3 regions of the Cyclobacterium sp. L-R genome follow, and region 1 is predicted to be linked to each of the others. Evidence: riboswitches for the same ligand, from Rfam matches in the RefSeq annotation. Region 1 holds a riboswitch; each other region holds the start of a gene.

Region 1 (10,044 bases):
GATTGGGGATATTTATGATGCGGAAGTTGTGACTGTAAAAGATCCTGAGTCACCCTATTTTGGGTACCCAATTTTGGATCAAACCGGAAAATGGCAAAGCATTGATGCTGTGAGTTCAAGAAATAAGATTGGAAATTTCAATCCTAAATTTATTCTTGGAATGCAGACCTCCTTGTCTTATAAAAACTTTCATTTGAACATGACATTTGACTGGAGAAATGGTGGTGATTTTGTGTCCCAAACTTACAGATTCGGTGAAGAACATGGCAGGTCATCTGTATTCTTGGATAAGCTGATCAATCCAGGAGAATTGGAAGGAGAAGCTCTGAAGAATTATCTTGTAAACAATCAGGAATCAATGGTTTTGATTAATGGCAATAACTTTCCATTGGTTGGTGGGCCGACTCCAGAATACGGAAGTTATCCATTCACATATGGACCATTTACTTTGCCACATGGAGGAGTATTTATTCCTGGGGTTTATGCTACAGAATTTGACGAGAATGGAAACCCTACAGCTTATGCTGAAAACCTAGGCGAAAACATTGGTCAGCCAGGAGGAACTTTAACCTTGCCTTATGCGGGCAGTACAGCTTGGAGTTTTGCAAGGGCATTCTTATATGATGCCTCTTTTGTGAAGTTGAGAGAGGTTTCTCTAGGTTATGATGTACCACAGAACTTTGCGAAATCACTAAAAATGCAAAATCTTAGCTTCTCGGTTTATAGCAGGAATATTATTCTCTGGACAGCAGCAAAAATCAATATAGATCCAGAGATGGCGTTTCAACCATCAGGAGGCACACAAGCAGGGACCCAATTTAAACAGGGAATAGAAAGATGGAATGTGATGCCTTGGGTTATGCCAATTGGGTTTAAAGTAAATGCTACTTTTTAAGTGTTAGTTTTCAACTGATAAACGAAATTACTATGATTATCAAAAATAAATTAATTTTCGGTTGGGCGCTTTTATTGCTGTGTACATTTTCCTGTAAGGAAGATCTCATAGAGATGAATATTAACCCAAATGGAGCAAGCCCTGAATCGGCCAATCCCAACCTGGTGCTTTCAACAGTGTTGACCGAGGCAGGCAAAACTGTGTTGAATCTTGGGTATCAAGACATTGCAGGAGTGATGCAACATACTCAAAAGGATGGATGGTCAGGATCACACAATTCCTATGACTGGAACAGAAGCAATAGTTGGTCTGGCTATTATGCTATCCTTAGAAACAACCAATTTGTTTATGACAGGGCTGTAGAGCTGGATCAAGAACTTCATCAGGGAGTCACTTTGGTGATTCGCGGAATGATGTTCGGACTTATTACTGATCTTTGGGGAGACGCACCTTATTCTCAAGCACTCAAAGGTGCTGAAGGAACTCCTGAAGCTACTTTTCCTTCCTTTGATACTCAGGAGGAAATTTATAGAGGAATACTTGGGGAACTAGAGACTGCCAATCAATTGCTTTCTCAGCCAAAAGGATCTTACAATAGCTCTATTGAAGGGGCAGATGTTTACTTTGGTGGTAATCCTGAAAAATGGAGGAAGATGGCCAATTCCTTAAAACTTAGGTTTTACATGAGATTGTCGGAAAAGTTGCCTGATTTTGCCAAGCAAGGTATTGAAACTATACTAGCCGATCCAGGGACATATCCCATCATCACCAGTACCGGGGATGATGCTACCATGTCTTTTAATACAGAGAGTGAAGCAAGTAGCTGGCCTAAAAATACCAAATTTGATGTTGATGCAAGCAACTATAGGAGGTTAAAAATGTGCCAAACTCTGGTAGAAGCCATGAGGGTAAATAATGACCCAAGGCTTGGAGTTTGGGCCAACCCGGTAGAAATACCTTTGGTAGTTGATGCCAGTTTGCCTGCAGGAACAGACGTAATACAAGATGGAAAAAGGTACCTTTCTCCAGATGTGTTGGAAAGTAGAAATGTAGCGCTTGAAGACATCAGCCAGAATCCTGATTATGTTGGAATTCCTCCGGGTATCGCGGGCTCACAGGTATACAACCTTAGCCCAGATGCCAATCAGGCTTCATTTAACCCCCATGTTTCCTGGCTTAATGATCGATACAGGGAACCCAATGGTCCTTTGCTAAAAGCCAGACTAATTACAGCAACAGAGGTTAATTTTATTTTGGCTGAGGCCGCACTGAAAGGTTGGGCTGTTGGAGGAACTGCTGAAGAGTATTACAATAAAGCCATTCAGGCTTCATTTACTAGTTGGGGAATTTCTGGTCAGGTAGAAAATTACCTGCAACAGGAAAGTGTTAAATTCGATGGTACATTAAAACAACTGATGGAGCAAAAGTGGGTGTCCTCTTGGACCGCTGCTGCAGAGGCTTGGTTTGATTACCGAAGAACTGGCTATCCTGAATTGGAGGCCGGACCTTATACCATACGATCTGTTTTGCCTGTTCGTTTTTATTATATGGTAGAAGAACGAAATCTTAATGGAGCCAATTCGGAAGAAGCCATGAACCGTTTGGAAACAACCAATTTTTCTGAAGTAGACGGAGCCAATAGTGCTTGGTCCAAGCCTTGGGTAATTCAAGGTACTGGGAAACCTTGGTAGTGAGGTGATTTAAATTTATCATAATAAGGGGCTTTTCGAAAGGGGAGCCCCTTTTTTAGCTCTTAGGAGCCAATAACTTCTGCATAATTTCAGTTAAATTGCAAAAAAATACTCAAACTTATGAAATTCCTCAATTCAGAGATTTTTAAATGTTTACTCTTCGTTTTGATGCTAGTGGCATTTGGTTCCTGCACAAAAAATGTTTCTATAACGAGATTAATGCCAGCAGAGATTAATATACCGAATCAGGTGCAGCGTTTACTCATTGTAGACAGGACGAAGCCTGAAAGTCAGGGAGTAGCAATAATTGAGGGACTTCTTACTGGAGAAATTCCTTTTGAAGTGAAAAATGCCATTGATGGTACCTTGGCTTCCATTCATCAGGATCTTAATACTTCTCCTAGGTATGAAATAGTGCGGGCAAGTGAAAGATTGACTGGAGGGCTCTTTTCACAAACTTTCCCTGCACCTCTTAATAGGGAAATGGTTCGAAATCTTTGCATGCGTTATGAAACTGATGCGGTATTGACTTTGGAAAAATTCAGTTCGGATTTTGTCATTACAGACAAAAGGATCACCATCAAGAAAAAAGTTGGAAAAGATGATAATGCCAAAACCATAGAAGTGCCCGGTATATTGGTGGAAGGGCTTGCTTCCGTACAGGTAGGGTTTAGATTGTATGACCCTGAAAGTGGCAATATTTTAGACCAAAGTGACCTTTCTAAAACCAACCTATGGTCGGCAGAGGCGGAGACCAAAGCCCAAGCCATGTTGTTACTGATAGAAAAAGCTCAAGCTACCAGGTATGTGGGGCAAATGGCAGGTGCAGCATATGCAAGAAGGATTGCACCGATGTACATAGACCTAAACCGTACCTTTTATGCCAAATCAAAGAAATATGCCTCTTTAGAAAAAGGCGCTCGCTTTGCGGAAGTCAATGAATGGGAAAATGCAATTCAAAGCTGGCAAGGAGGGCTTTCCCTTCCTGGAGATGATAAAACCTATGGGAAGCTTTGTTACAATATATCTTTGGGATATGAGGTACTTGGAGACTTGTTTTTGGCCAAAGATTGGGCGGCAAGGGCCTATACAGAATTTGGCTTTAAGGCCGGAAGAACCTATGCCAAAGAACTCGAACAAAGAATGATGGAAGACGAATTGCTGAAAGAACAGTTGAACACAACTTCTGATCAGTAAATATTTACCCGGATCAGGTGAAATGTAGGTTTAAAGCTACCTGACCCGGGTTAAATTTGATTTTTGCTTAATTATCGGAAGTATTCTCTATTTCCCTTAATTCTATGGCAGCTTCTACCATAAGTTTCAGTGCTTTTTCAGTTTCCTCCCATTGTCGGGTTTTTAATCCACAATCCGGATTCACCCAAAGTTGGGCTGTTGGGATTACATCTTGTGCTTTTTTTATCAAGTGTACCATTTCTTTATTGGAAGGCACTCTTGGCGCATGGATGTCATAGACACCTGGCCCAATCTCATTGGGGTATTTGAATTCTGCAAAAGCATCCAAAAGCTCCATTTGTGACCTAGAGCATTCGATGGTAATGACATCAGCATCCATGGCTGCAATACTCGGCATAATGTCGTTAAACTCCGAATAGCACATATGGGTATGGATCTGAGTAGTATCATTGACTCCTGATGAGGACAACCTAAAGGCATGGACTGCCCAGTTTAAGTAAGCTTCCCATTCTGCTTTTCGCAGAGGTAGTCCTTCTCTTATGGCTGGTTCATCTATTTGTATGATTTTTATTCCTGCTTTTTCAAGGTCATTTACCTCATCTCTGATGGCCAATGCGATCTGTTGACATGTTTGAGACCTTGGTTGATCATTGCGCACAAAAGACCATTGTAGTATAGTGACTGGACCTGTTAACATACCTTTTACCCATTTTTTGGTTAAGGATTGGGCATAAGAAGACCAGAATACTGTCATGGGTTCAGGGCGTGAAACATCTCCATAAATGATAGGTGGCTTTACGCATCGACTGCCATAACTTTGCACCCAACCAAATTGGCTGAAAGTAAATCCGGCCAGTTGCTCGCCGAAATATTCCACCATGTCATTTCTTTCATACTCACCATGTACCAGTACATCCAGCCCTATTTCCTCTTGTTTTCGGATGGTTCTTTCAGTAGCCTCTGTTAACAGATTTTGGTATGTTTTTGGGTCAATAAATCCTCTTCTAAACTGTGACCTCCAATTCCTTACTTCCTGGGTTTGTGGAAAAGAACCAATGGTGGTAGTGGGCAGGGGAGGTAATTTAAGGAGGTTTTGTTGCAATACCCTTCTGACAGAATAATGGCTATTTCTTTGATCGTCGGAAGGTGAAATGGCATCCACTTTTAGTTTCACCAATTTATTGTGGATCAATCCAGAATTTTTACGGCTAGCTATGGCTTCCTTATTCCTTTCTTGCTCAAGTAAACTTTCCTTAGTCGGCTTAGGCAAAGACAATTCCTTCAGTAGGACAAGCTCCTTTAATTTCTGCTTGGCAAAGGCCATCCATTGTTTGATCTCCGGCAATAAAACCTCTTCCCTGGTTTCGGCCTCTAGGTCATAAGGTACATGCAGTAAGGAACAGGAAGGAGCAAGCATAATTCTTTCTTGCCCTATACTCTTGATAGCCAGATTTATGGTTTTGAGGGAATTTTGAAAGTCATTTTTCCAGATATTCCTACCATCTACTAGACCCAATGAAAGGCTTAACTTTTCTGGGATATGGAATAGTACTTTTTCCAACTGATCTGCATTGCGTACCAAATCCAGATGAAGTGCACAAATAGGAAGGGACAATGCCAGTTCTGTATTTTCATTCAATCCTTCGAAATAGGTTGCTAGAAGGATTTTTAGTTCTGGGAATGCCTTTCTTATGGTTTGGTATACGGTTTGGAAAGCCTCTTTTTCCTTTTCGTTGAGATCAAGTCCTAAAAAAGGCTCATCGAATTGGACCCAATCCGCACCATTTTTTTCCAGGTCTTTTAATATTTCCAGATAAACCGGCAAGAGCTTATCAAGTAGGTCAATTTTATCAAATCCGCTTGTTTTTTCTTTTCCAAGCAACAAATATGTGACAGGGCCAATTAGTACGGGCTTACCTTTGATTCCCATACTTTTGGCTTCAATAAATTCATCTACAATCTTGCAAGAATGGTATTTAAAGTCCTGTTTTTCGGTGAACTCAGGAACCAGATAATGATAATTGGTGTCAAACCACTTGGTCATTTCCATTGCAGTAATGTCCAAACCGTCCTTCTGATAGCCTCTTGCCATTGCAAAATAGAGCTCCAGTTCAGAAACATCTTGGTTTTCAATTAGGGGGAGATACCTGTCTGGAATGGCTCCTACTGACAGAGACATGTCAAGAACCTGATCATAGAAAGAAAAGTCATTTACTGGAATAAGCTCAATTCCCAGTTGAAGCTGTGTTTTCCAGTTTTGGAAGCGGATTTCTCTTCCTGCTTGCATTAGTTTAGCACTTGAAATTTTGCCTGACCAATATTGCTCACAGGCTTTTTTGAGTTCTCTTTTGCTACCAATTCGCGGATAGCCAAGAATGTGCGTTTGCATGTTCTTTTAACTTTTAAATGAATAAAATGAGTTAAAAGCCCTTTGCGTTATTCCGGGTTGCTTTAGCGAAAAGAAGTAATGGAAGGTTTGAGAACTTACCAAAAAAGACACAACTATCCCTGGGAAAACAATTGATCTTAAAATGGTAACACCGAACCTGACTTCACACTTCAAATCGCGAAAGCATAGTCAATTCGAAATAGGCAGGTCTCCTGACTTGTAACATTTTTACCTTCCTTCCCATTCTTAATTCAAGAACAGTGGATTTGCTATGGGTAAAAACCTTTGTAGTTACTTACAGTTGCGCGACAGTTCGTGATTCTCACACGATTCCCTATTAATTCACGTTAAGTAAAACCTAATTTCGGTTGATGAGGAAATAATTAAAGAACTTATTGAGCTCAAATGTAGGTCAGATAAATTACATTTCCTGCAATAATTTTTAAAATGCCAGTAAAAAGGTAAGTGTAAATTTACACCCGGTGTAATTTATAAGGATAAACACCATCTGCATTCCATTGACAAACATATAGGTTTTTGTCTCTGTCTAAACAGACATCATGGCAATGTTTGAAGATGGGTTTTTCCTGAAACATGAGCTCTAGCTTGCCATTTTTGTAGACCGGTTCGGTACCTCCAGGGTTGGAGACGACCTTGTTGTTTTTGTCTAAAATAGTGACAAAGCCTTTGTTTAAATGCATGTTATAATTGCCTTCTTCCATTCCAAAGCAGACTCCGGAATACAAGTTTTCATCATCCAAAACAGGTCGGCTAATGTATGCCCCAGGTAAGTAATGGTCTTCCAGGTATTCGCCAGCTAATGTGAATCGCTTGAACGTATTTTTTATCCTTGCAGAACAAAGTAAGGTAGGGTTGGTAGGGTCTCTGTAATCAATGGCTACACCATGGGCTTGTTTGAATTTGTCTGGCTGGAGAAAACTGTCTCCTCCAAATTTCCGAATAAATTGCCCTGTCTTGTCATATTGCAAGATAAACTGTGAACCATAACCATCGGCCACATAAATATCCCCACTGGGACCTATGGCTGTTTCCGTTGGTCGGTAAAATGCATGTTCGGTGTATGCACCTATCTTGGATGGGTGATCCAATTCCATAAGAATTTCACCATCCATGGTACATTTTACTACTTTTCCTAAACCAGTATCTGTGATAAATAAAAATTCTTCAGCACCTTCTTCCGAGATAGACAAACCATGCGCTCCGGAAAATCCCAATGTCCATGTGTCTAAAATTTTTCCCGAAGTATCGTAAATCAGGATATTGTTTTTCGGATGGTCTGTCAACAATATTAACCTGTTGTTTTTGTCCATGACCATTTCATGGCAGTTGTTGACCGGATGGCTGTTGCTGTTGGTTTTGCTCCAGTCTCTTTCTATCCTGTACTGGAAATCACCATGGCCCAGTATGTCCTTTTGAAGCTGCGCGGCATTTGAGTTGATATTGAAAAGAGGTATTCCTGCAGTAATTACTGCCCCACCGGTGATGGATTTTTGAATGAATTTTCTTCGTGAATGCATGAATTGTATTTATGCCAGGAGTTCATTTACTACCTGTCCGTGGACATCTGTAAGTCTGAATCTTCTGCCTTGATGTTTGAATGTTAGTTTTTCATGGTCTATGCCCAATAAATGGAGTAATGTGGCTTGAAAATCATGCACATGTACGGGGTTTTTAGCCACATTGTAGCTAAACTCGTCCGTTTCTCCATAGACCATTCCTTTTTTTACTCCTGCTCCTGCCATCCACATGGTAAAGCATCCAGGATGGTGGTCTCTGCCATAATTGTCGGCGGTGAGCCTTCCTTGAGAGAAGCTGGTCCTACCAAATTCACCACCCCATACGACCAAAGTGTCTTCTAGCAAACCTCTTTGTTTAAGGTCCTGAATCAAACCTGCGGTGGCCTGGTCTGTACTTAAGGCTTGGCGCTTGATGCCTTTAGGCAAACTGCCATGTTGGTCCCATCCCATATGGTAGAGCTGAATGAATTTCACATCACGTTCTGCAAGTTTTCTGGCTTGCAGGCAATTGGAAGCATAGGTGCCAGGTGTTCTCGCATCTTCCCCATAAAGTTCGTAAATATAATCAGGTTCTTTGCTGGTGTCCACCGCCTCCGGAACGGAATTCTGCATTTTATAGGCCATTTCATATTGGCTGATCTTGGACTGAATTTCAGGATCCTGCCACAAGTCAAACTGGTGTTCATTGAGCTTACCGATATGGTCCAGGGCACGACGCCTGTCATGGTCATGTACCCCATGCGGATTATTCAAGTATAAAACAGGATCTTTGCCCGAACGAAATTGAATGCCCTGATGATGGGAGGGTAGAAACCCGTTTCCCCAGGCCGTGGAATTTAAAGGCTGTGATCCAGGGCTTTTTGAAAGCAGGACTACAAAATTGGGCAGGTTTTCATTGTCACTTCCCAGACCATAACTCAACCAGGAGCCTATAGAAGGTCTACCGCTCAATTGCGAACCTGTTTGCATAAACATGACGGCAGGTTCGTGGTTGATGGCCTCGGTGATCATGGATTTGACAATGCAAAGCTCATCTACAACCTTGGCAGTGTGAGGAAAAATTTCACTTACCCAAGCTCCAGATTGTCCATATTGCTTAAAATCATAAATTGATTTCACTAAAGGAAAAGTAGATTGATCTGCTACCATTCCAGAATTTCGCTGGGTTCCCTGTACGGAAGGAGGTATTTCCTTGCCATGCCATTTTTCCAGTGAGGGTTTGTAATCAAAGGTTTCAATTTGAGAAGGCCCGCCAGACTGGAAAAGATAAATCACTCTTTTGGCTTTTGCAGGGAAGTGGGTGCCTGTGTAAAGCCCCTGTGGTTTGTAGAGTCCTGAGCTATCAGGAGCTTCGGCAAAGCCAGCTTTTTGTCCAATAAGGCTGGACAAAGCAATGGCGCCAAAGCCCAGTGAAGTCTTTTTCAAAAAGCCACGTCTTGTTTCTCCGAATTTGTTTATGTCATTCTCGTTCATGGCGATATTTATCTTATTGTATACCCTTCAGTGGTATTCATTATACCGTTTATTACAGTGGCCAATGAGGCTACTCTAACTGGATCCAGCGAATTGTCCAAAGGTTTACTACCTGTACTTAAGTAAGCCATTGCGTCTCCTTTATTCTGTCCAAAGCGCTCTTGCTCTTCCTGATAAAATTGTTCAATGATCTCCATTTCTTTGGCATCAGCTTGTCTACCGGTGCTTAATTTGAAGGCCTTGGCCAGTTGTTCTTCTGGTTGGTATTTTTTAATTAGTTTTTCGGCAGCTACTCTTGCTGCTTCTACGTATTGCGGATCATTTAATAAAACCAGTGCCTGTAAAGGGGTGCTGGTTTCAGTTCTCCTCACTTTGCACTCTGATCTGTCGCTGACATCAAATATCATCATGGAAGGAGGTCCGGAAGTTCTTTTCCATATGGTGTAGAGGCTTCTTTTGTAGAGCCCATCACCAGGCTCCTGCAAATACCTGTACCTCCAGGATTTGGTAGAGATTTCATCCCAGAGCCCATCAGGTTGATAAGGGTAGGCACTTTCGCTACTGGTGTTCTGAACTAGCAGTCCGCTTATGGCAAGGGCGTTGTCACGAACCATTTCTGCCGTCATTCTAAAACTTGGGCCTCTTGCCAACAAAAGGTTGTCTGGATCTTCTTCCAACAAATCAGGTGTGTTTTTAGAAGATTGCTGATAAGTGGAAGACATCACAATAAGTTTGTGCATTTTCTTGATGTCCCAGCCAGATTCCCGGAAGGTAACGGCTAGCCAATCCAGAAGTTCGGGATGTGATGGCATGCTTCCCTGATTGCCAAAGTCATCAGAGGTAATGACCAGCCCTTTTCCA
Region 2 (10,044 bases), on a different contig from region 1:
ACTTGAAAACTTATTAGCACAAAAGCCAATGCAAAATTTATTTTTCTAATGTATAAATCGGGATAAAAAAAAGCGAAATAAATGTGTCCAAGAAAAAAAACAAGTATCAATAAATAATTTTGAATTTGGGGTCCTTTTAACTTAACAAATTTCTCTAATCCAATTAATAACACAACAGTAGAAGAAACGATTAAGGTATTGGCCACAGGTATAGATAGCCAATCAGGAATATTACCTCGCAAGAATATTGAAATATTTCCAATTGTAAGCATTGAAAAACTAAGCAATACTAAAGAAATACCAGGAAACCGTTTTTTTACCTGAAAATATAAAGAAACAATTAATATTATATTAACTATATTAACTATAATATAACTAAAAAAAATTGTCTTAAAATCAAGTATAGGCATATAAAAACATTCTAATCAATACAATAAACGTTATCAATTTCTCATTAAAACAAACTAATTCTCTAGACTAAAGCATCTCAGACCTATACCCCTAACTAGGTTTTCAATCCTACATTTATACCTAAAATGTAGAACTAAGAAGCCTGTTAAAGTTACTTTTTCACCTTATAATAACGCCTTTCGTGAATTTTTAGCCTATAAGCTATGAAAAATAATCCAAACCCCCATTTAAAAGGTCTAACAATTAACACAAAGCATTAGTACAAAGTACAAATTGCTTAAAAAAAGAGGTTCATTGCAGGGAAACTTAAAAGCCTCCCAGCAAACCTACTTCATACCTTACCCGACTGTATAATTGAACCATTAACTAAGGACCTGTATCAATAGTAGCTTTTTTAGTCTAAAAAGAAATTTTTTTATCGAAAATAGAATACTATCTTCGCCGCCGTAATGGTTTCCTCATGGATATTGTCCTAGAGAAATTAAATTGGAATCCGGTGTGAATCCGGAACTGTCCCGCAGCTGTAATCTCATTAAGCTATTTCCAAATTTTAATGATCACTTTCTGTATAATCAGAGGGGAAGGTCGGAAAATAGTGAGTAAGTCAGAATACTTGCCAATACGATATTTAATTGAAAGCTTTCGGGGATTGAAGCTTGAAAACAAAATTCGTCTTGCAACGCAAGATTTTGATTTCAGTTGGTTTCGTTGAAAGCTATTTGCCTTTAGACAAATAGTTTTAATGATCATTTACAAGTGGCTTCCTAAGCAGGAGGCGATTCTTCTTTTGTGCGCTTTACTCTTTTTTGCTTGCCTATGCCAAGCACAGGAGAAGTATGGCCAAAATTATCCGCAGCCAAGGGACACAACCGTGGTTTACGATATTGAGGGAGTAACTGTCCAATCTGAAAAATACCAATCCCGTTTGCACTCTCCAATGCCCGTACAGGCAATTAGAGGTAAGGACCTAGAGGAATTAAATAGTTTTTCCGTAGCTGATGCCATCAGGTATTTCTCAGGAGTTCAGTTAAAGGATTATGGAGGAATTGGCGGACTGAAAACCATCAACGTCCGAAGCATGGGTAGTGCCCACACCAGTGTTTTCTACGATGGAGTAGTCATCAAAAATGCTCAAAATGGGCAGGTAGATCTGGGTAAATTCTCCTTGGACAATATTGAGGCTTTGGAGCTTTTCAATGGTCAAAAGTCAAATATATTCCAGCCTGCTCTAGGTTTCTTTGCCTCCAACACGCTCTTCATGCAGAGCAAAATCCCAGTGTTAGAAAAGGAAGAACAAGAGCATGCTAAAATCTCATTCAAAACAGGATCCTTTGGCTTGATCAACCCATCCCTGCTTTATCAGCGCCGGATTAATGAAGGGCTTTCTCTGGCTTTCAATACAGAATACATTACCGCCAATGGGAAATATAAATACCGGTACCGAAAAGAGAATGGCTACGACACCACTGCTACCCGACTAAACGGTGATATTGAATCCTTCAGGGCTGAAATCACTTTACATCAGGCTTTCAAATCAGGAGGTAAAGCATCTCTGAAAGGCTATTATTTCGAATCAGAGCGGGGACTTCCTGGAGCTGTTGTGGCCAATATATTCAGTCATTATCAGCGTCTTTGGGACAAAAATTTCTTTGTCCAGGGCATGTTGCACACGTCATTTTTTGACAAACATGAACTGATGGTCAATATGAAGTACAGCAGTGATTACAATCGCTACATAGACCCTAATTATCAAACGATTGAAGGAGCTCTGGACAATCGATATTATCAAAAGGAATTCTACACCTCTGTAGTCAATCAATACATGCTAAACGCTTGGTGGGATGTATCCCTCGCGGCAGACTATTCCTTCAATACTCTGGATGCCAACCTATACCGATTCACTTATCCTAGCAGATCTTCTTATTACTTCGCCCTATCCAGCGCCATTCATCGAGACAGATTAGAAATACAAGCAAACCTTTTAGCTGCTTATGTAAATGATCAAGTAAAGTTTTACCAAAAAGGAAGCGACCAACAAGTTTTCAACCCTGTAATATCAGTTTCCTATCAGCCTTTTACCTTAAATGAGAATTTCCGCATTAGGGCCTTTTACAAGGAGTCTTTTCGGATGCCTACCTTCAATGACCTCTATTACACTTTCGTAGGAAACACCTTTTTACGACCAGAATTCACAACCCAATACAATATAGGAGCCACCTGGCGGGCCAAACCCAACCATATTTTAGAAGCTTTTACCATTCAAGTAGACGGGTATTACAACCAAGTTAAAGACAAAATTGTGGCCATGCCATCTGCCAATCTCTTTCGGTGGACAATGATGAACTTGGGTGAGGTAGAAGTTAAAGGACTTGAAACCAAACTACGTGGCATTAAAGAAATAGCAAACGTATCACTCGAAATAGGAATGGGTTACACCTTCCAGAAGGCAATAGATATTACGTCCTCCAGCACAGTGTATGGAGACCAGATCCCTAATACGCCAGTTCATAGTGGAACAATTACCTCATCAGCCAGCTATCAGAACTGGCAAGCCAATTTCAGCTTCATCTATACCGGTGAACGCTATAGCCAAAAAGCAAATTTACCTGTCAACTATGTCCAACCCTGGTACACCAGCGACCTGGGATTAACCTATAAAAATCGTTTTGGCAAGTATCAATACGCTATGGGTTTGGAGACAAACAACCTGTTTAACCAGTATTACGATGTGGTTTTAAACTTTCCAATGCCCGGAAGAAACTATCGACTAAAATTCAATATCTCCTATTAAATTATGAAATACGCATTTTACTACCTCTTATTCCTACTTATTCTATCTACTCTATCGAGTTGTAGGGAAGATGATTTCATTCCCTTACCTGACGAGGACAAGCTACCTGAGCAAGAAGCCTCCTATATTGCCGGATTTTATCTGCTTAACGAAGGAAATATGAATATGAACAAGGCTTCATTGGATTATTACGATTACCAAACAGGGCTATATACCAGGAATCTATATGGCACAGCAAACCCAAGCTCAACCCTTGGCTTAGGAGATGTAGGTAATGATTTAGGCCTATATGGATCCAAACTTTATGCTGTAATCAATGCCTCCAATAAAGTGGAAGTGATGGATGCTGAGACTACAGAACGTATAGCCGTTTTAGAAGTGAAGAATTGCCGCTATGTAACTTTTGATGGGGGATTTGTCTATGTGAGTGCCTATGATGGGGAGGTTTCCTTGGGAAATGATAAGCCAAACGGATTCATAGCCATATATGACTCAATCAATTTTGATTTAATTAGTAAAATAGAGGTCGGTAGGCAACCTGAGGAAATGGCTGTTTCCAATGGTAAACTATACATTGCTAATTCTGGAGGCTATAGTCCTCCCCAGTATGAAAGCACCATTTCAGTCATTGATCTGGATTCATATAAGGTCATCAAAAGAATAGAAGTTGGCATTAACCTGCACCGAGTGAAGGCAGATGGAAAAGGGAATATTTATGTCAGCTCAAGGGGTGATTATTACAATACCCCTTCCAACCTATTTGTCATAGACACCCAATTAGACCAAGTAATTGACAAGTTTGACATCCCTTGTTCCAACCTTACTATCAGTGGAGATACTGCTTATGTGATCGGTTCAGCATTTGACTATTCTTTGGGAGATTTTAAGGTTGACTATGCGATGATCAACACTCAAACCAGGGAACTCCTCTCCCAGCCCTTTATTTCCCAAGAATTAGTAGACAAGATCAAAATGCCTTATGGTCTGGCAGTAGATCCATACTCTGGAAACATTTACATCACAGATGCCGGAGACTATGTATCTCCCGGCAAGCTATATGGCTACAACCTCAAAGCTGATTCACTGCTTTTCGAACAAGTAACTGGTGACATTCCAGCCCAAATCGCATTTGTATTCAAAAACCCAAATAAATACTAACTATTAACTAAAATCTAAACAGATGAAAAAACTATTACCAGGCCTCCTATTTATCACCCTATTAACATCCTGTCTAAAAGATGATCTTGAGGATTTACGAAAAGATGTTGACAGCCTTAAAGAACAAATGGCTCAATATGAGAGTTTATTGGATGCCCTTAATAATCGATTGTACATTAAAAATTACGAAGACAATAGTGGTTCCTACAGCATAGAATTAAGTGATGGAACTATTATGAGTGTCAATGATTCGCCTTCATTCATTGAAATCGGCGATAATGGAAATTGGTGGATTGACAACCAAGACTCTGGGAAAGCAGCCGGAGAATATCCTGATAGCATGCCAGAAATAGGCATTGGAGAAGGTGGTAACTGGGTTATTGATGATGTAGATCTGGGAATTTCAGCTCAAAATCAGCTAGCAAAGGAAGGATCAAATATTATTGCTTTAGCTCAAATTTCGGGACAATTGTCTTTTGTTTTCGCTGATGGCAGAACGATCAATTTTGATGCTTCAGCACCAGTGATCTCATTCAATTTTCCTGAGGGAGGATTCGTATTTGACAAAATGAGCTGGTTTAAGGTAGAAGCGGTGGTAAAACTCGATGCAGATGCCAGTTATGAGTGGCTTTACGACGGCAAGGTACTAGCAAATACGAAAGACCTTACTTATGTTTTTGCAAAAGCTGGAGAACATCTATTACAGCTCAAGGCCAAAAATGAATTTGGCGTAAGAACTGAACAAGTTACCATTACCATTAATGATGCAGTGTACACGAATAACCTAACAAGGTTATTTGAATTTAAGCCAGCCCCTGGTCAGCAAATCAACAAGCTTCCTATTTGGTCAGAAGGCATACCTGCGGATAGCGTATTGAAAACTGCCGAAAAGGCCCTAACTCACAACTCATTGATCAGCTTGGGAAGTTTTGGAGGTTATGTTACTATGGGCTTTGACCATACGATCGTCAATGGTGAAGGCAATGACTTTTTGGTAAAAGGCAATGCCTATAGCAGTTGGGCGGAACCGGGCATCATCATGGTGTCTGAGGATGTGAACAGAAATGGGCTACCAGATGACGAATGGTATGAGATCTATGGTTCGGAACACAGCAACCCTGAAGCGATCAAAAACTACGAAGTCACTTACTACCGACCTGAATCGGAGCCAACCAATCCAAATGAACAAAACTACATCTCATGGAAGGACAATCAGGGACAATCAGGATTTGTACCAAAGAATTCATTTAATAGTCAAAGCTATTTTCCAGGATGGGAAGCGGATAGTATTTCTTTCACAGGAACCCTACTTCCAACAAAAATCTTTGACCAATCAGGCACAGGAACATTCTGGACAAACCCTTCTTTTGATTGGGGTTATGCAGACAATCAGTCTAATAACAATGAAGCTGCTCAAATTGACATCAGCTGGGCACATGACAGTGAAGGCAATGCTGTTAAGCTCCACGGGGTAGATTTTATAAAAGTTTATAACGGAACACTTGCCGCAGGAGGATGGCTTGGTGAAGTGTCAACTGAAGTCTCAGGCATCACCGACCTTAATTTGTAATAATGATCAATTATCAAGGAGGTTGTCTCGATTTTGGGGCAACCTCCTTTTTTTTGAGCTAAATTAAATGGGGATCAGACCCCGATATAAGTATTGTTAGTCAAGTTATAGCAATGGAAATCCGATGGAATAGAATTAACCAATCTCCATTCAAATTTCCTATTTCCGAATCTGCTTAAAACTTACCAGATCCCAATAGCTAAACTCAGGGTTCAGGCTAATCATTTGATCAGCGTCTTTTTTATAACTTTTGTCTAGGTACTTGTAAGCAGCAATATTAAGCTGCTCCTTTATTCTCGACAAATCCCTTTCTTTTATTTGCTCATAGGGCCATTCTAGCTTTTTGCCTGTATAGGCATTTAAAAAGTCCAAAGCCTTCTGTATGCTTCCTCCTTTTTCACTCTCCCTATTCCAGAGATCTATACCTACTTTTTCACATGCCATGGCATAATACATAATCGCCAACAGGTTCATGCTACTATAATCCCAGGAACGAGTTCTTGCCAACTCTGCAGGTTGGCTTCCATCCTTCTCAATCATTTCTTCCATTATCAAAGGAAGCCCAGCTTTTGCCAAACTATCTGCTCTATCTGTCTGTCCCAAATACAAAGTCAAGGGAATAATTTGAGCAAAATACCAAGTTGTATGGTTATTGCCATGTACGGCTTCATCCTTACCGTGTTTGCTATTTACAAGCCATGATACATATTTCGTCAGCCAAAATTTCATACCTTCCTCAAATGAGGTATTCCAATGGGTGGAACTTGAGAGCATCCTAAATTGATCCGGTAATTCTGCCATCTTTCTGGTATCAATAATACCTATTCCCCTTCCTTCCGTTCTTCCGGGAATCCGCTGGGCAAAATTTAGGTTGGGATTCATTTTGGTATCGGGATCTAAAAACCAAGCATTCGCTAAATGGATAGCTTGAGCAGCATATTTTTCATTGCCAGTAAAATAAAATGCCTGACTTAACACTTTTAAGGAATTGAGTAATTTACCCATCTCCTCTTTATCCTTATAATCAAAGTACTCAGGATTAATTTCTCCATCTCTCCTGATATAGGGTAGTCCATCCTCTTTTTCGGGATCAGGCCACCAATAAGGCCCCATACTGGTGTAATCATGGATATCTCCACTTGGAGGCAATTGCTTTTTATGTATGACTGAAAATGGACCGCTACTTAAGGCCTCCTCAGCTGCCATAATCAATGCCTTTAATTCAGGTGTTTTTTGAGGAGAATTAGTATCTATATTCTCTCTGGCTTTTTCCTTTACAGTACCTTCCAAAAGAATAAAGCCATCCTGCTGTGCCCAAAGTAAGCTTGGGGAGATCAAGCCAATAAAAAGGAAAACATTAAGGGCAATTCGAATTTTTAGGTTAAAGCTCATTTTGGAGATTTCGGGTTTTATTGTTTAAAGTTTTAAAACTAATCAGAATGGGAGAGATTTTGTCAGCATTGTTGAAGAAAAAATACAACAATACCGCCAAAATCATACTGCTTTCATCGTTTTTACCAGGACCTTCTCCCCTGAATACAAAAATTACACTCTCAAAAGCTACTTAAACCCGAAATATGCAATAGACATTCTATTACATGCTGAAATCGCTTCAAAATCAGCCACTTCGTTGCTGTTTTCAACACCATAGCGGTGCTATGCTAAAATCTCCAAACACGACCGATTGTCTTGCGATTGCAACACTTCCCGTAAACACGGGACAGGCTTCACCCCTGACAATTGTCAGGACGGAGAAAGCCTATTACATAATCCGGGTTAAAAGCAATGTTAAGCTTCACAGAATTAGCTGAAATAATGAAATTCGGCTGGTAGAACCTGGCCCAATTTCATTACCGAATCTGTCCAAAGGGTATGGAAAGCGCTATGTATTATCTCGGATTTAGTTAAAATCTGCAACCGACAAAACCAGGCTCCGCTGAAAAAACCCATAACCATAACTAAGGGTAAGGGTATCTTCCTTTCCAAACGGTAGCTTCTGGTTTTCGAAAAGAATGGCATCTCCAGTAAATTCAATTCCGCCTATTAATTTTACCCCTAATGGTTGATCTTCCTTTAGTTGGACCATCATGCTGTCTCCAGATTGATTGGAAATTTTGAGCGAAACGCTTTCTATGGTCTTATAATCAAAATTAAGTGGGGCAGTGAGGGCAACAATGTATTTTCCTTTACCTTTTTTCTCCAGTGCAATATCCGTGTAGTAATTGGCCATATAGGCCATACTCAAATTAAATGCAGTATTGAACTGTACCCAGCCTTCTGTCCAACCCAAATCCCCTGCCTCGGGGAAATTGGGATAGTGGAAAGATTTTGGAGAGCCATCAAATACAAACTGGACCTCATCCAATAAACCTATCCCTCCTCTATGCCTGCTGTACCAGCCCAGGTCTACGCCCTCTACTTCTTCAGGCCCTTTGTAAGAAAACTGTCTACCTGTTGGATTGCGTCCAAAGGAATTCTCAAAATGAGACCAAGCCAACATTTCCAAATCATTAATTAAAGTCTTATCCTCCAAAATTCCATTTGCTGCAAAAACTGCTGCAGGGAATCCTAAAATATTTCCGGTTTCATTCCAGCCGGGAGGCGTCCATTCTTCGACACTGTATTTTCTGAAATCCCATAGATTGTCTGAACGGTCCAACATCAACTGTGCCCATTCCTTGACTTTTTCAGTAATACCTTCAGGTGCCCTTTCTGGAAATTGCTGGTAAAAATAAGCAAAGGCCCGCATGGTCATGTGCTCGGACATCCTTTGCCCTTTGGTGGTCAGGGGATCTGACCAATCCAAATTATTAATCATCCAATCCAACTGTCTATAAGCGGCCACAAAGAATTTCTCAGCAGCTGCATCACCTTCCCGTAAGGCGACTTCATACAGCATCAAATTTGGAATGACAGAAAACCCTGGAGGCATCTCCCCTTTTGTCGTTCCCAATTGGGTCTTCAAGGAAAGTAAATCGTGCTCCTTACTTAAATTGTACTGTGAAAGGGAGTGCTCAGAAACAGTCTCTTTTTCCCAATTGTCTTTCACATATTGGTAAACAATATCGAAGTTTTGTTGCGGTAGCCATTGCTTTAAATAAGGCCAGGCATATAAGAAATGTGCTAACTCTGCCTTTTGCATTTCATGATCCAGTTTTTGGCTAATTTTCACATCTGCATCCCAATGGATGAGCTGGATGATATCTGGTGTTTCCGGTGCAAAAGGTTCCAACTTTCCCCAAAGTCCTTTGTAATTGTCAGCAAAGCTCTCGTTGGAAACATATTGTCCTTTTCTTTCCATGCGCTCGTATGCTTCCGGATTGCTCAGGTACATGGCCACTAAACTTTGCATGGACCAATTGAAAAAATCCCCATCCCTCCAGGCAAAACTGATGCGCCGAATATCTTTAACCGTACCTGTATAATGCCTCGCGCCCAACATAAAATCGATCATGTTTCGATAGGTAACTCTCTCCATCCAATTAGGTCCGATCCTAAATGGAAAGGATTCGAGTTCCTTAACTCGGACCAAAAACTCATCTTCAGTTAGCGGGTTGAAAGCTGAAAAATCTCCTTTCTCTCCTTTAACTTTTCCTGAGAATTGGGCCTTTCCAGTTTTGACATTTACAATAGAAAAAGGGGTTTCATCAGAAATTCCGGGAGCAGTAAAACGTTTGCTTCGGTATAGATTGTAACCACTTTGATTGACAAGAATGGGTTTGTTTTCCAAGCCACTTTCATCCGAATATTGTTGGCCAAGCAAAAGCACTTCACTTATTTCCATCGCTTTTTGATCCTGAGCAGCCAGCCGAACTCGGTCAATTAGCTGAGGTTTTTTCAGTTGAATTTCTATTTTTTTTGCCCTATTATTTTCCACCTTATGGAAAGTTTTCCAATCTCCATTTAGTAAATATTGCAGGTATATTGTCTCATTGGGAACAGCGGTTGGAGCGAAATTTATTTCCACTTTTATAACTTCCGTAGCTCCCGGAAAACGCAAAACCAACCAGGCATTTTTATCCTCAGACAAGCTGCTCCAATGAGTCTGAAGGTCTCCATCAATGGACAATTTTTCAGCATGATTTTCCTGCGATGAACTGCTACTTGCAGTGGC
Region 3 (10,044 bases), on a different contig from region 1:
AAAAAACCAGCATCCCCAATGTGAATTTCCAGGAAATAAATACCAAAGGAATACTTGTCAGTAAAAGAAAACAAAAGGCAGCAAGCATTACCGCGGATAGCCAGTGTTTTAGTTCTTTGTGGGCATTCCATTTGCTGGCCCATCTTGAGCGCTGCCGTATCCAATCTTTTGGGGTCTTTAATTCATGGGTTTTTACCAAAGAAAAGGGTGTTATAAGGTAATCCAAAGCTGAAGGCCCAAATGTATTGCTTAATTTTTTAAGTAAAAATTCATCATCTCCTGAAAGAATATGAGCATTCCCTTCATATCCAGCTACGGCGTTAAAGGCTTGCTTTCGGAAAGCCAGATTGGCCCCACTGCACATTAATGGCTCTCCCTTGGCAAAAGACGCCTGTGTCATTAGAATTAAGCTGGCCCATTCTATTTGCTGAAAATCACTGAAAACACCTTTGCTAGAAATAGTCATCACAGGACCAGTCACCAATTGGATGTTTGGGTCCTGAAATGGAGCGGTAAGATGGGACAACCAGGCTTTGTTGACCCTAACATCAGCATCGGTAGTAACAATAATTTCTGATTTACTGGCTTGAATCCCTGTGCTTAGCGCCGCTTTCTTCCCTACGCCCTTACTCTTGATTAACTGCCAGTTAATTAGGTTGTGCTTTTCAATAAACCGATTCACCATCTCAGCTCCATTGTCCTCACTGTGGTCATCGATTAAGGTCACATTCACCAATGGAGGAAGGGTATCCGCAAAGTGAGGGAGCAATAGGCTTAGGTTATTTTCTTCATTTCTGAAAGGTACCAATAAAGTACATTGATTTAGGAAACTTTGGTCATCCGTTTCTAAAGGCCCTAGCTTTCTTGTCTGGTCATCCCAAACCCTTATCAAATACCTCAATCCCCAGAAGTAAGCTACGGAAAATAAAAAATAGAACATTGCAAGGACAAGCATTTTATGGGCATTAGAGGATTTATGGTAAATTGCACCGATGAGTAAAATTGTAAAAAATCCAGTCAAAGAAAAAATAATTTTGGGTATTGACCCTGGAACTACAGTAATGGGTTATGGTTTAATTTTGGTCAAAGGATCTAAATACAGTATAATTGAGTTTGGCGTCATTCATTTGAAAAAATACAGTGACCATGCATTGAAACTCAAAAAGATTTTTGAAAAGATAACTTATATTATAGAAACCCATAGGCCAGACTCCATGGCCTTGGAAGCACCATTTTTTGGGCAAAATGTACAGTCCATGCTTAAATTAGGAAGGGCACAAGGGGTAGCCATGGCGGCAGCCCTAGCAAAGGAGGTATCTATTACAGAATATTCTCCCAAGAAAGTGAAGCAATCGGTAACAGGCAATGGAAATGCTTCCAAAGAGCAGGTGGCTGAAATGCTTAAATCCTTGTTGAACTTTGAAGAGGTACCAAAATTACTGGATGCAACAGATGCTTTGGCCGTCGCATTGTGCCACCATTTTCATGATGGAAGAATTCAGACCAAAGGGAGAAGTGGTGGCTGGAAGTCATTCATTACTGAAAATCCTGATCGAATTAAAAAATAATTTTTCCCCATTAAATTAGAATTCTAGTCCATAATTGATAAATTAGTAAAGAACTAAACCCATATAGCTATGAAAAAAACGGTATTGGAATGTGAACACTGTTTGACTGATTTTATCAGCCAATTGAATGAATTACGTGATTTGATTCAGGAAGGACAAAGTCATGGAATGAATGATGCCATACGCGCCAAATTAATCGTAAGTTTTGAAAAATCCCATGATGCTGCTTTAGAAACCATAGCCTCATATTTCAAATCACAAGGCAAAGCACCTTTTTCTGGCTCTAGAGACCTAACCGTAGAAGCATTTCATGCTGATCTAATAGATGATGGACAAGGCTGGCTGGACATGATCATTCACAGAATAAAATACAATCCACTCTATCCGGGTGATTATTTGGGTTCTCTTTCTGAAAACATCGTCAAAAAATACCTGGGCTTTTTGGAGGGATTCGAAAGGAACATGGAAAAAAAACTGGATAGCTGAGTGATTTAGCCCCATTCAATTTTTTTTATTTTTTTTTCAAACCCTTGTAGCACAACAGCAAAAAATTTCGTCTTGGCTGAGAATAGTAAAATAAATCATTCAGAAATTATCCTTTTACCTTTTCCCAATATGCCATGAAAACAAAATTACACCCTCATTTTATTTTAGGGATGCAGTTTATGCTCTCCCTAATGATGGTCTTGGTGCTTCCATCCTGTGAAGATCAAATTGAGACCACCTATACCTATCAAACACAGGTACCTGTTTTTATAGAGGTAAACTCGTTTAGGGAAGCTGACATTGTCATTGAACCGGGCATACCACTGGATCAGCCGGGAAAAATTTACATTTATGGTGATTACCTTTTTATCTCAGAACCCGGGGAAGGCATCCATTTACTTGATAATTCAGATCCATCGAACCCTCAAAACCTAAATTTCATCAATATCCCTGGCACAGGGGACATGGCTATCAATGAAAACATTTTGTATGCCGACAATTATATTGACTTATTGGCCTTTGATATCTCGAACCCTGAAAACATTCAGTTGGTAAAAAGGGAAAAAGATGTTTTTCCTAACCTCTATTCCAATGAAGAAACAGGTACCATTATGACTTATAAGGACACCGTCATTACCTCCACTGAGTCAAATATGCGCTGGAATAGTTGGGGAAGACCTACTTTTAGGACGGACATGATGACATTTGAGTCTGTTTCATACGCCAAATCTGATGGTGGGCAGAGCTATGGACAAGGTGGATCCATGGCGAGATTCACCCTTTTAGGTGGGCACCTCTATACAGTGGACAACAATAGCATGAGGATTTTTAATGTAGAAAAGCCTATGGACCCCAAATACCTCAGCGATATAAACTTAGGTTGGGGTATAGAAACAATCTTTCCATTTAAAGGAAACCTTTTTATTGGTTCTATGTCGGGCATGCACATTTATGATGCCAGCAACCCTGCAGAACCTAGGGAAATGGCTGTTTATTCTCACATAACCTCTTGTGATCCGGTGGTAGTCAATGATGATTATGCCTTCGTGACCTTGAGAAGTGCGGCCATTTGCCAAAATGGAGCCAATGAACTACATGTATTGGACATTAAAGACCTTAACTCCCCTACCCTATTGAAGGCTTATCCTATGGACAATCCACATGGCCTGGGACTTTCAGGGGATTACCTTTACTTGGCAGAAGGAGATCAAGGATTAAAGAGTTTCAATGTTTCAGATGTAATGGAGATCACAAACAACCAGTTGGAACATCTTAAAAACCTCGTTTCCATAGACATTATTCCCGGACCGAAATCGCTTATTGTTATAGGGCCTGATGGGGTTTGTCAATTTGATTACTCTGATCCGGAGAAACTTAAAAAATTAAGCTGTATTAATGTTTCCAACGATTAGATGAAAAATCTTTTGTTACTTTTCCTAGCAGCATTCATTTGGTCCTGTCCCCTGATCAGCAAGGGGCAGGATTTAACCTTTGTAAACCATTCCGAATTGGGTCTGCTTACAGGTTCTGATAACTTTGGACCCCGAAACAATTTCACCTTTCAAACTTTCAATGGTTTTCAACTCACCCGCAGACATGCTGTTGGCTTCGTGACGGGACTGGACCAGTATGCAAACTATTCTGTCCTTCCCTTAGCTTTAGGTTGGCGAGGAGTTTTAAATCCTCAAAACAAATGGCAGATGTATGGAGCTGGGGAATTAGGTTATGGTTCTGCCGTTTTTGAAAGAGAAGAAGTAAATGAGTGGGGCCAACACAATTGGCGCAAAGGAGGCGTGATGGGACAAGTAACTATTGGCTTCAGATACAAAACCAAAAAGGCCAATTTCTGGACCTTAAGTGTTTCATTGAAGCGACAGATCGGTTATTTTTATACTGGCAACCCCTCCAGACTATCCCCAAATCGTAACCGACCCGAAGATTGGAACTACTTTGAAGTAGACAAAGTCACCTTCAATAATCTTGTCTATAGAATTGGGTATTGGTTTTAAAAGGTATACAATCAATTCCATTTTCTTTGGCAACTGATCAAACTATTTCGATTAATTGAATGTCTTTCCAAGCCTTTATTCAACCCACTTCTATGTTGCTTTCCTAATTTCCGAGAACATTTTTTTCATGAAAGAGTTTTTTTTTAACTTCAGAGCATGAACCTGAAGGGGAAATGGGCTCTGCTGGAGAGCAACCTATTAGCAATAAGGTTCATGACGGAGAATATACTTCCAGGCCCCTTTAAATAGGGGATGTTTTAATCTTTATAATTCTTTGTCTTTTGATAGCTTAAAAAAATAGCGAAACCACTATTCAATCCAATGATTAAGTGGTTTCGCTACAAATTATAGTAGGTAGGTAAGTCAATTTAGCTTTAACAGCTAAACCTGAAAAACTTAGAGCACTTAAGGGAAATAAAATCCATTTGGCCCTCTGCCTACAGCTGTCTGATCGATAAGATCTCCCTGGGCATTGATACGCATCACCGTACCATTGCCTTGCCAGCCATTGTGCTCTCCGATATACAAGGTTTGCGTGTCGTTATCAAAACCCAAACCATAAAAGTTACTTCCGGAATAAAAATCCGCATCCACAACCGAAGCAGAAGCTATGGACAGTTTCACTACCACATCTTCCGTAGTCTGATTGCTAATGACAAACAATTCACCACTATTATTGATGGTGAAATTACCATTGTAAATGCTATTGCTCACAGGAAATTCAAGGGTCTCTACCACTTCAAAGGTAGCTGAATTCAGCTTGTGTAGATAGATCTTCTCACTGTCGTTGGCATAGAGGTAATGACTTCCCTGAAATTCAAAAAAGAAAAATGGCGTTCCATCTACATCTACAGTTTTCTCTACCTCATCCTCTCCAACTTCTATCACAGCTATGGTTCCCAGTTGACAAGCTACCAATACTCTGTCCCCAACAAAAGCAAGCCCCTCAGGCCTAGAAGGTGTAGGGATTTTATAGGCAATCTCCCCTCCTGTTACATTCTCAACAACAGCCACAAAAGATTCGGTGTTGCTCCAAGTGGCATCATAAGGTCCCCAATCACTAATGTACAATTTACCATCAGCCTTAACCATACTCCGGCTATTTACCAGGTCATTATTGACTGCCCCCACAGAAATAAAATCTGCAGATTGAACCACTTCTACTTTTCCGGTATTGGCTACCAGGTAAGTATAGTCTTCATAGCTAATCAAATCCTGAAGCAACCCCGCAAAAGGTCTGGTATTAATGTTTTCAAAAACATTGGCTTCTGCCTCTGCTGTATTTTTATCAAAATGGTAAACTTCACCATCGTTGGCACCAAATGCCCCTTCATTGATTATCAGCACACCATTTTCATAGGCCCCCTGAGGAATTTCAACTGGATCCGTCCCGCAGGATACCAAAAGGGCAAACAAAAACAACTTACAGGCTAACTGCATTTTTTTCATAACACTACATTTAAATTAAATTGAAAATTTCTTCCAGGCATGGATCTCAGGCGAACCACCTGATAATCCACATTGAAAATGTTATTTGTATGTAATCCCAGATTCCCTTTTAGTTTTCCTTTCCAATCGAAGGCAAAAGTGAACCCCATATCCCACAAGTTGTAAGAAGCCAAAAGGGTTTGGTTATCCGTGGTCACATACCTTTCACTTGTCCATTGCTGTTGAATGTAGATCTTGTAGGGGCCATTTTGAAGGTTTCCTTGGGTACGAACTTTATGCTTTGGAACATAGGGCAATTGCTTTCCTTGACTAAGGGGATTTCCTTGATCTCCAGATTGATTGATTGCGCTATTCATACTGTAGTCCACGTTCAATCCCCAGCTATTTCGACCTTGCTTGAATTGACCTTTAAAAAAATACTCAAGTCCCTGATTGACTACTGAACGTACATTCTCCGCCTGCCAATACGTGCTATTTGGCAACCATAAAATCCAATCATCTACACCCATATGAAAATAGGTAAGCCTTTTTTCGATACTAAATGCGGATAATTTGGCCTTGCTGGTAAGTCCAATTTCTTTACTAAGACTTTTCTCAGGAATCAAATCAGGATTGCCACCCGGCACCCACAACCTATCGTTTAAAGTAGGGATTTTAAAGCTTCTCGACAGGTTACTTATTAGTTGCCAATTCCACCTTTTTGAAGTGAGAAAAGCCCATTCCACACCCAAGGAAGGAGTAAAAGGCGCTGCTTCTCCTTCATGGATTAGCTGCCTGAGTTGCATGGAAATTCCCAAGTTTTGCCATGGTTTGAAATTGGTGGCCTGATACAATTCTAACCGTTGTTCCTGACTGTCGTAGGTTGCCAACTGCCCTTTGATATGGGAATATCGTATGCCAGCTAGGGTCTGCCATTTTTGAGAGAAAGAGTAATCCAATGAAGTACCTAGCAAAAACAAGCGGGTTTGGTTTCTATCTGTATTAAAAACCATCACATCACTGGATATCCCAGTATTAGCGGCCCAAGTAAAATTTTCGCCTGTAAAGGCATAATCTATCACAGTCCTGACGCTGCGGTCTTCTTGCACATCACTTACTGCTGAACCCAACAAAGGTTGTATTTGCCTGTCATTGGAATTGATCCATAGGTTGGCATTTAAAGTCTGTTTCCGGCTTATTTTAAAAGCAATATCCTGCACCAAACCAATTTGCGAAACCCTGGCATGAGCCTGCCGTTTTTCTGGGGTACCGGGGCTTGCCCAATCCTTATAGGTGAAATTATTTGCTGTATAATTTCTATAGACATTGGTTCGGAAGGCAAATTTTTCAGCTTCCTGACGGTAGCTCACCTGCTGGTGCCAGCGACCAAAACTGCCCAAAAGTGTCCCTATTTTCAATTCATTGCCGGTATTGAAATCCAGATCAGAAGACATATGAACAGATCCACCAATGGCATCAGTACCGTACAAAGCCCCTGAGCTACCATAATGAATATTCACTTCATCAAAGCCACCTATCGGGAAAATCGAATAATCAGCCTGCCCTAATGAAGGGCTATTCACTGGCAATCCATTCCAAAACAAGGCATTGTGTCCGGCTGAAGTGCCGCGCATACTTAGGGAAGCTAACATCCCCGATCCGTACTGTCTTAAAAACAAGCCAGTCTCCTGCTGTAAAACCTCCCCCAGTGAATATCCGGACAATTGGTCTAACCTGTCCGAATCAAGGGTTCTTACATATTGACCGAAAGCATACTTTCTTAAAGCAGCGGCATGCACTTCCACCTTGGCAAGCTCCAAAGTATCTTGTCGGAAGACCCTTGCGGAATCAGGTTCGCTCTGCCAACCCGTTATAAAGAAAACCAAACAAGCAATTAATGACATCCTCTTTCTTTTTATTAAGTATCCATGATTTTACACATTTCGGAATAAATAGAGAATGGAATAATAACTGTTGGACAAGCCAAAATAACCTTTGAGGCGCATCTGGCTTGGGTACCAATATTCAATAAATGAAAATATTGAAAACAGCTAAAACTTTCTTCTCAGCTTTTCTCCCGAAAGCCATGAATGGTAAGATTTTAATGGCAGGTCTCCTGACTTCCCAAGGTAAATCCGCCTTCTCACCCCAAATGGGACAATGGCAAAGGATGGATTTCCATTTTCTTTATTGCTACAAAGATTGGGTTACAGTTGCGGGGACAGTTTCGGTTTCACACCGAATTCCCTATTAATCCCGAGGGCCTGGTTAAGGATCGGGAACCATAAATCGGCACAAACATACGGCAAAAACTCTATTCAAAAAACTTTTGATAAAATTAAGCTGTTGGAAATGGACGCTGCAATGGTTTACTTTGAGCTGAAAATCAAATCCTGTTTATTCATTTTTATTAAGAAATGACTGTTATCCGTCTATTAATTTTTGTTTTATTAATTCTTCCGGCATGCCAGCAAGCCAGTCAAGAAGGCACTATGGATGCCCTGGAAGAAGTCCCCTTAATGCACGCAAAAGGTTTTTCACTTTTCCGCGGGGAAAATTATCATATAATTGAAATTGTCCAACAGGAAGGTGAAAACCAACGCTTTTTGGTTTATGATTCACAAAAAGAAATTGATTTTCTTGACATCCCCATTGATGCAAAAATTGTTTCAGGCAGCCATAAAATAATATTGTCTGCCACCCCACAAGTTGCTCATTTGGATTACCTCAATGCTGAAGTAAGTCTAATGGCATTCCCGGATCTTGACCTAATAACTTCTGAAAAAGTCAGAAAAAGAATCAATGACAACAAAGTCATCGACTTGGGAAAAGGACCGACCTGGGATTTAGAAAAAATCATCGACCTTCAACCAGACTGGGTCATGGTTTCAGGATTTGGAGAAACCTCTAAAATGGTAGAGCGATTGAAATCAGCAAAAATACCGGTTATTGTCAACAAGGAATACCAGGAAAAGCACCCTTTGGGAAGGGCCGAATGGATTAAAGTAACTGGGATATTGTTGGGAAAACAGGAAGAGGCCTCAGCAGTATATTCAAAAATAGCCACCAATTATAAAGCTGCTCAAGAACGCGCCAGCCTTGTTGCTGCTGAAGAAAAACCTTCTGTTCTCTCAGGCTCCATGTACAAAGACATTTGGTATGCACCTGCTAAAGACAGTTGGGGCGCTAAGATCATAGCAGATGCGGCAGGACAATACCTTTTTGACAGTATGGAAGGAACCGGAAGTTTGACTTTAAACTATGAGTTTGTTTTGGACAAGGCCAGCCAAGCAGATTATTGGATAGGGGCAGCCGATTATGCCACTTTGGGCAGTATGGTTGCTCAAAACCCCAAGTACAGTGACTTTGAGGCTTACAAAAAGAAAAATGTATATACCTACACGCTGGGCAAAGGGGAAACCGGTGGATTTAGGTATTTTGAAGAGGGATACCTGCGGCCAGATTTGGTGCTTTTGGACATGATCAAAATTCTCCATCCTGAAAAGGCGGTGGACCATCAATTTAGGTATTTCCAAAAATTAGAGGATTAGGCATATGACTCACCGCGTTAAATTTACTTTTTGTCTGATTTTAATGGTCCTACTGTGGCTATTAAATCTAAGTCTTGGTTCCCTGTCTATTCCGGTAGTCTCCTTTTTGGAAAGACTGGTGGGAATTCCTTTCCCTAGGGAGAGTTGGGAAATAATTGTTATGGACTACAGGATCCCCAAATCGTTTACTGCGATATTGGCTGGAATAGGACTTTCGGTGAGTGGCTTGCAGATGCAGACATTCTTTAGAAATCCTCTGGCGGGACCCTTCGTATTAGGCATCAGCTCTGGAGCAGGCCTAGGGGTGGCCTTATTGTCTATGGCAGGAACGGCCTTTGGTTGGCAAATTTTGTCCGGCACACCCAATTATTGGGCAGCCATCATCGCCTCAAGTGCTGGGGCTATCGGCGTATTGGTATTGATGGGACTAGCAGCGTGGAAAGTAAAAGACAGCATGACTTTGTTGATTGTAGGCTTGATGTTTGGAAGTGCCGCATCTTCCATCGTTACCCTATTGTCTTATTTCAGCTCTGCTGAAGAATTGAAAATGTTTACCCTATGGTCCATGGGCAATCTTGGAAATACAGGTTGGCCTGAACTGGGAATGTTATCAGGAGCTATATTTATAGGTCTGTCATTGGTAATATTTTCCGTGAAATCATATAATGCCATGCTTTTGGGAGAGGCTTATGCCAAAAGCATGGGTATAAATTTCCAAAAATTGCAGTGGATAATGATTGTCAGTACGGGTATATTAACCGGAGGTATTACCGCTTTTTGCGGGCCAATTGCCTTTATTGGTATTGCCGTTCCCCACCTTGCCAGACTTCTATTTAAGACCAATGACCACAGGGTATTGTTTCCTGCAACCGCTCTGCTAGGGATTTTGGTATTGTTGGCATGCGACACCTTAAGTCAATTGCCTGGCTATGCCTCCAGCCTACCAATCAATGCAGTAACCACTGCATTTGGTGCACCCTTAATCATCTGGTTAATTATGAA

What was found. Region 1 has a riboswitch for cobalamin ahead of metE (5-methyltetrahydropteroyltriglutamate--homocysteine S-methyltransferase). Riboswitches for the same ligand answer to the same signal wherever they lie in the genome.
Region 2: it holds a riboswitch for cobalamin, as region 1 does, so the genes downstream of both, AC13EX_RS04440 (TonB-dependent receptor) here and metE (5-methyltetrahydropteroyltriglutamate--homocysteine S-methyltransferase) in region 1, are expected to answer to the same signal.
Region 3: it holds a riboswitch for cobalamin, as region 1 does, so the genes downstream of both, AC13EX_RS18400 (TonB-dependent receptor) here and metE (5-methyltetrahydropteroyltriglutamate--homocysteine S-methyltransferase) in region 1, are expected to answer to the same signal.

The regions. Positions count from the first base shown of each region.
Region 1 covers NZ_JBSXOH010000076.1:23,198-33,241, forward strand. Annotated here, with positions in the region: gene AC13EX_RS14160 (SusC/RagA family TonB-linked outer membrane protein) at 1-895, shown strand, start outside; gene AC13EX_RS14165 (SusD/RagB family nutrient-binding outer membrane lipoprotein) at 928-2,586, shown strand; gene AC13EX_RS14170 (DUF6340 family protein) at 2,707-3,783, shown strand; gene metE (5-methyltetrahydropteroyltriglutamate--homocysteine S-methyltransferase) at 3,851-6,172, opposite strand; cobalamin riboswitch at 6,358-6,549, opposite strand; gene AC13EX_RS14180 (NHL repeat-containing protein) at 6,646-7,710, opposite strand; gene AC13EX_RS14185 (DUF1501 domain-containing protein) at 7,720-9,183, opposite strand; gene AC13EX_RS14190 (DUF1553 domain-containing protein) at 9,192-10,044, opposite strand, start outside.
Region 2 covers NZ_JBSXOH010000042.1:74,261-84,304, reverse strand. Annotated here, with positions in the region: gene AC13EX_RS04445 (hypothetical protein) at 1-410, opposite strand, end outside; cobalamin riboswitch at 845-1,046, shown strand; gene AC13EX_RS04440 (TonB-dependent receptor) at 1,154-3,202, shown strand; gene AC13EX_RS04435 (DUF5074 domain-containing protein) at 3,206-4,360, shown strand; gene AC13EX_RS04430 (hypothetical protein) at 4,383-5,930, shown strand; gene AC13EX_RS04425 (alginate lyase family protein) at 6,090-7,322, opposite strand; gene AC13EX_RS04420 (discoidin domain-containing protein) at 7,831-10,044, opposite strand, start outside.
Region 3 covers NZ_JBSXOH010000091.1:1,362-11,405, reverse strand. Annotated here, with positions in the region: gene AC13EX_RS18430 (glycosyltransferase) at 1-940, opposite strand, end outside; gene ruvC (crossover junction endodeoxyribonuclease RuvC) at 993-1,568, shown strand; gene AC13EX_RS18420 (nucleotidyltransferase substrate binding protein) at 1,638-2,054, shown strand; gene AC13EX_RS18415 (LVIVD repeat-containing protein) at 2,189-3,466, shown strand; gene AC13EX_RS18410 (hypothetical protein) at 3,467-4,063, shown strand; gene AC13EX_RS18405 (YncE family protein) at 4,469-5,512, opposite strand; gene AC13EX_RS18400 (TonB-dependent receptor) at 5,509-7,395, opposite strand; cobalamin riboswitch at 7,581-7,793, opposite strand; gene AC13EX_RS18395 (ABC transporter substrate-binding protein) at 7,909-9,042, shown strand; gene AC13EX_RS18390 (iron chelate uptake ABC transporter family permease subunit) at 9,086-10,044, shown strand, end outside.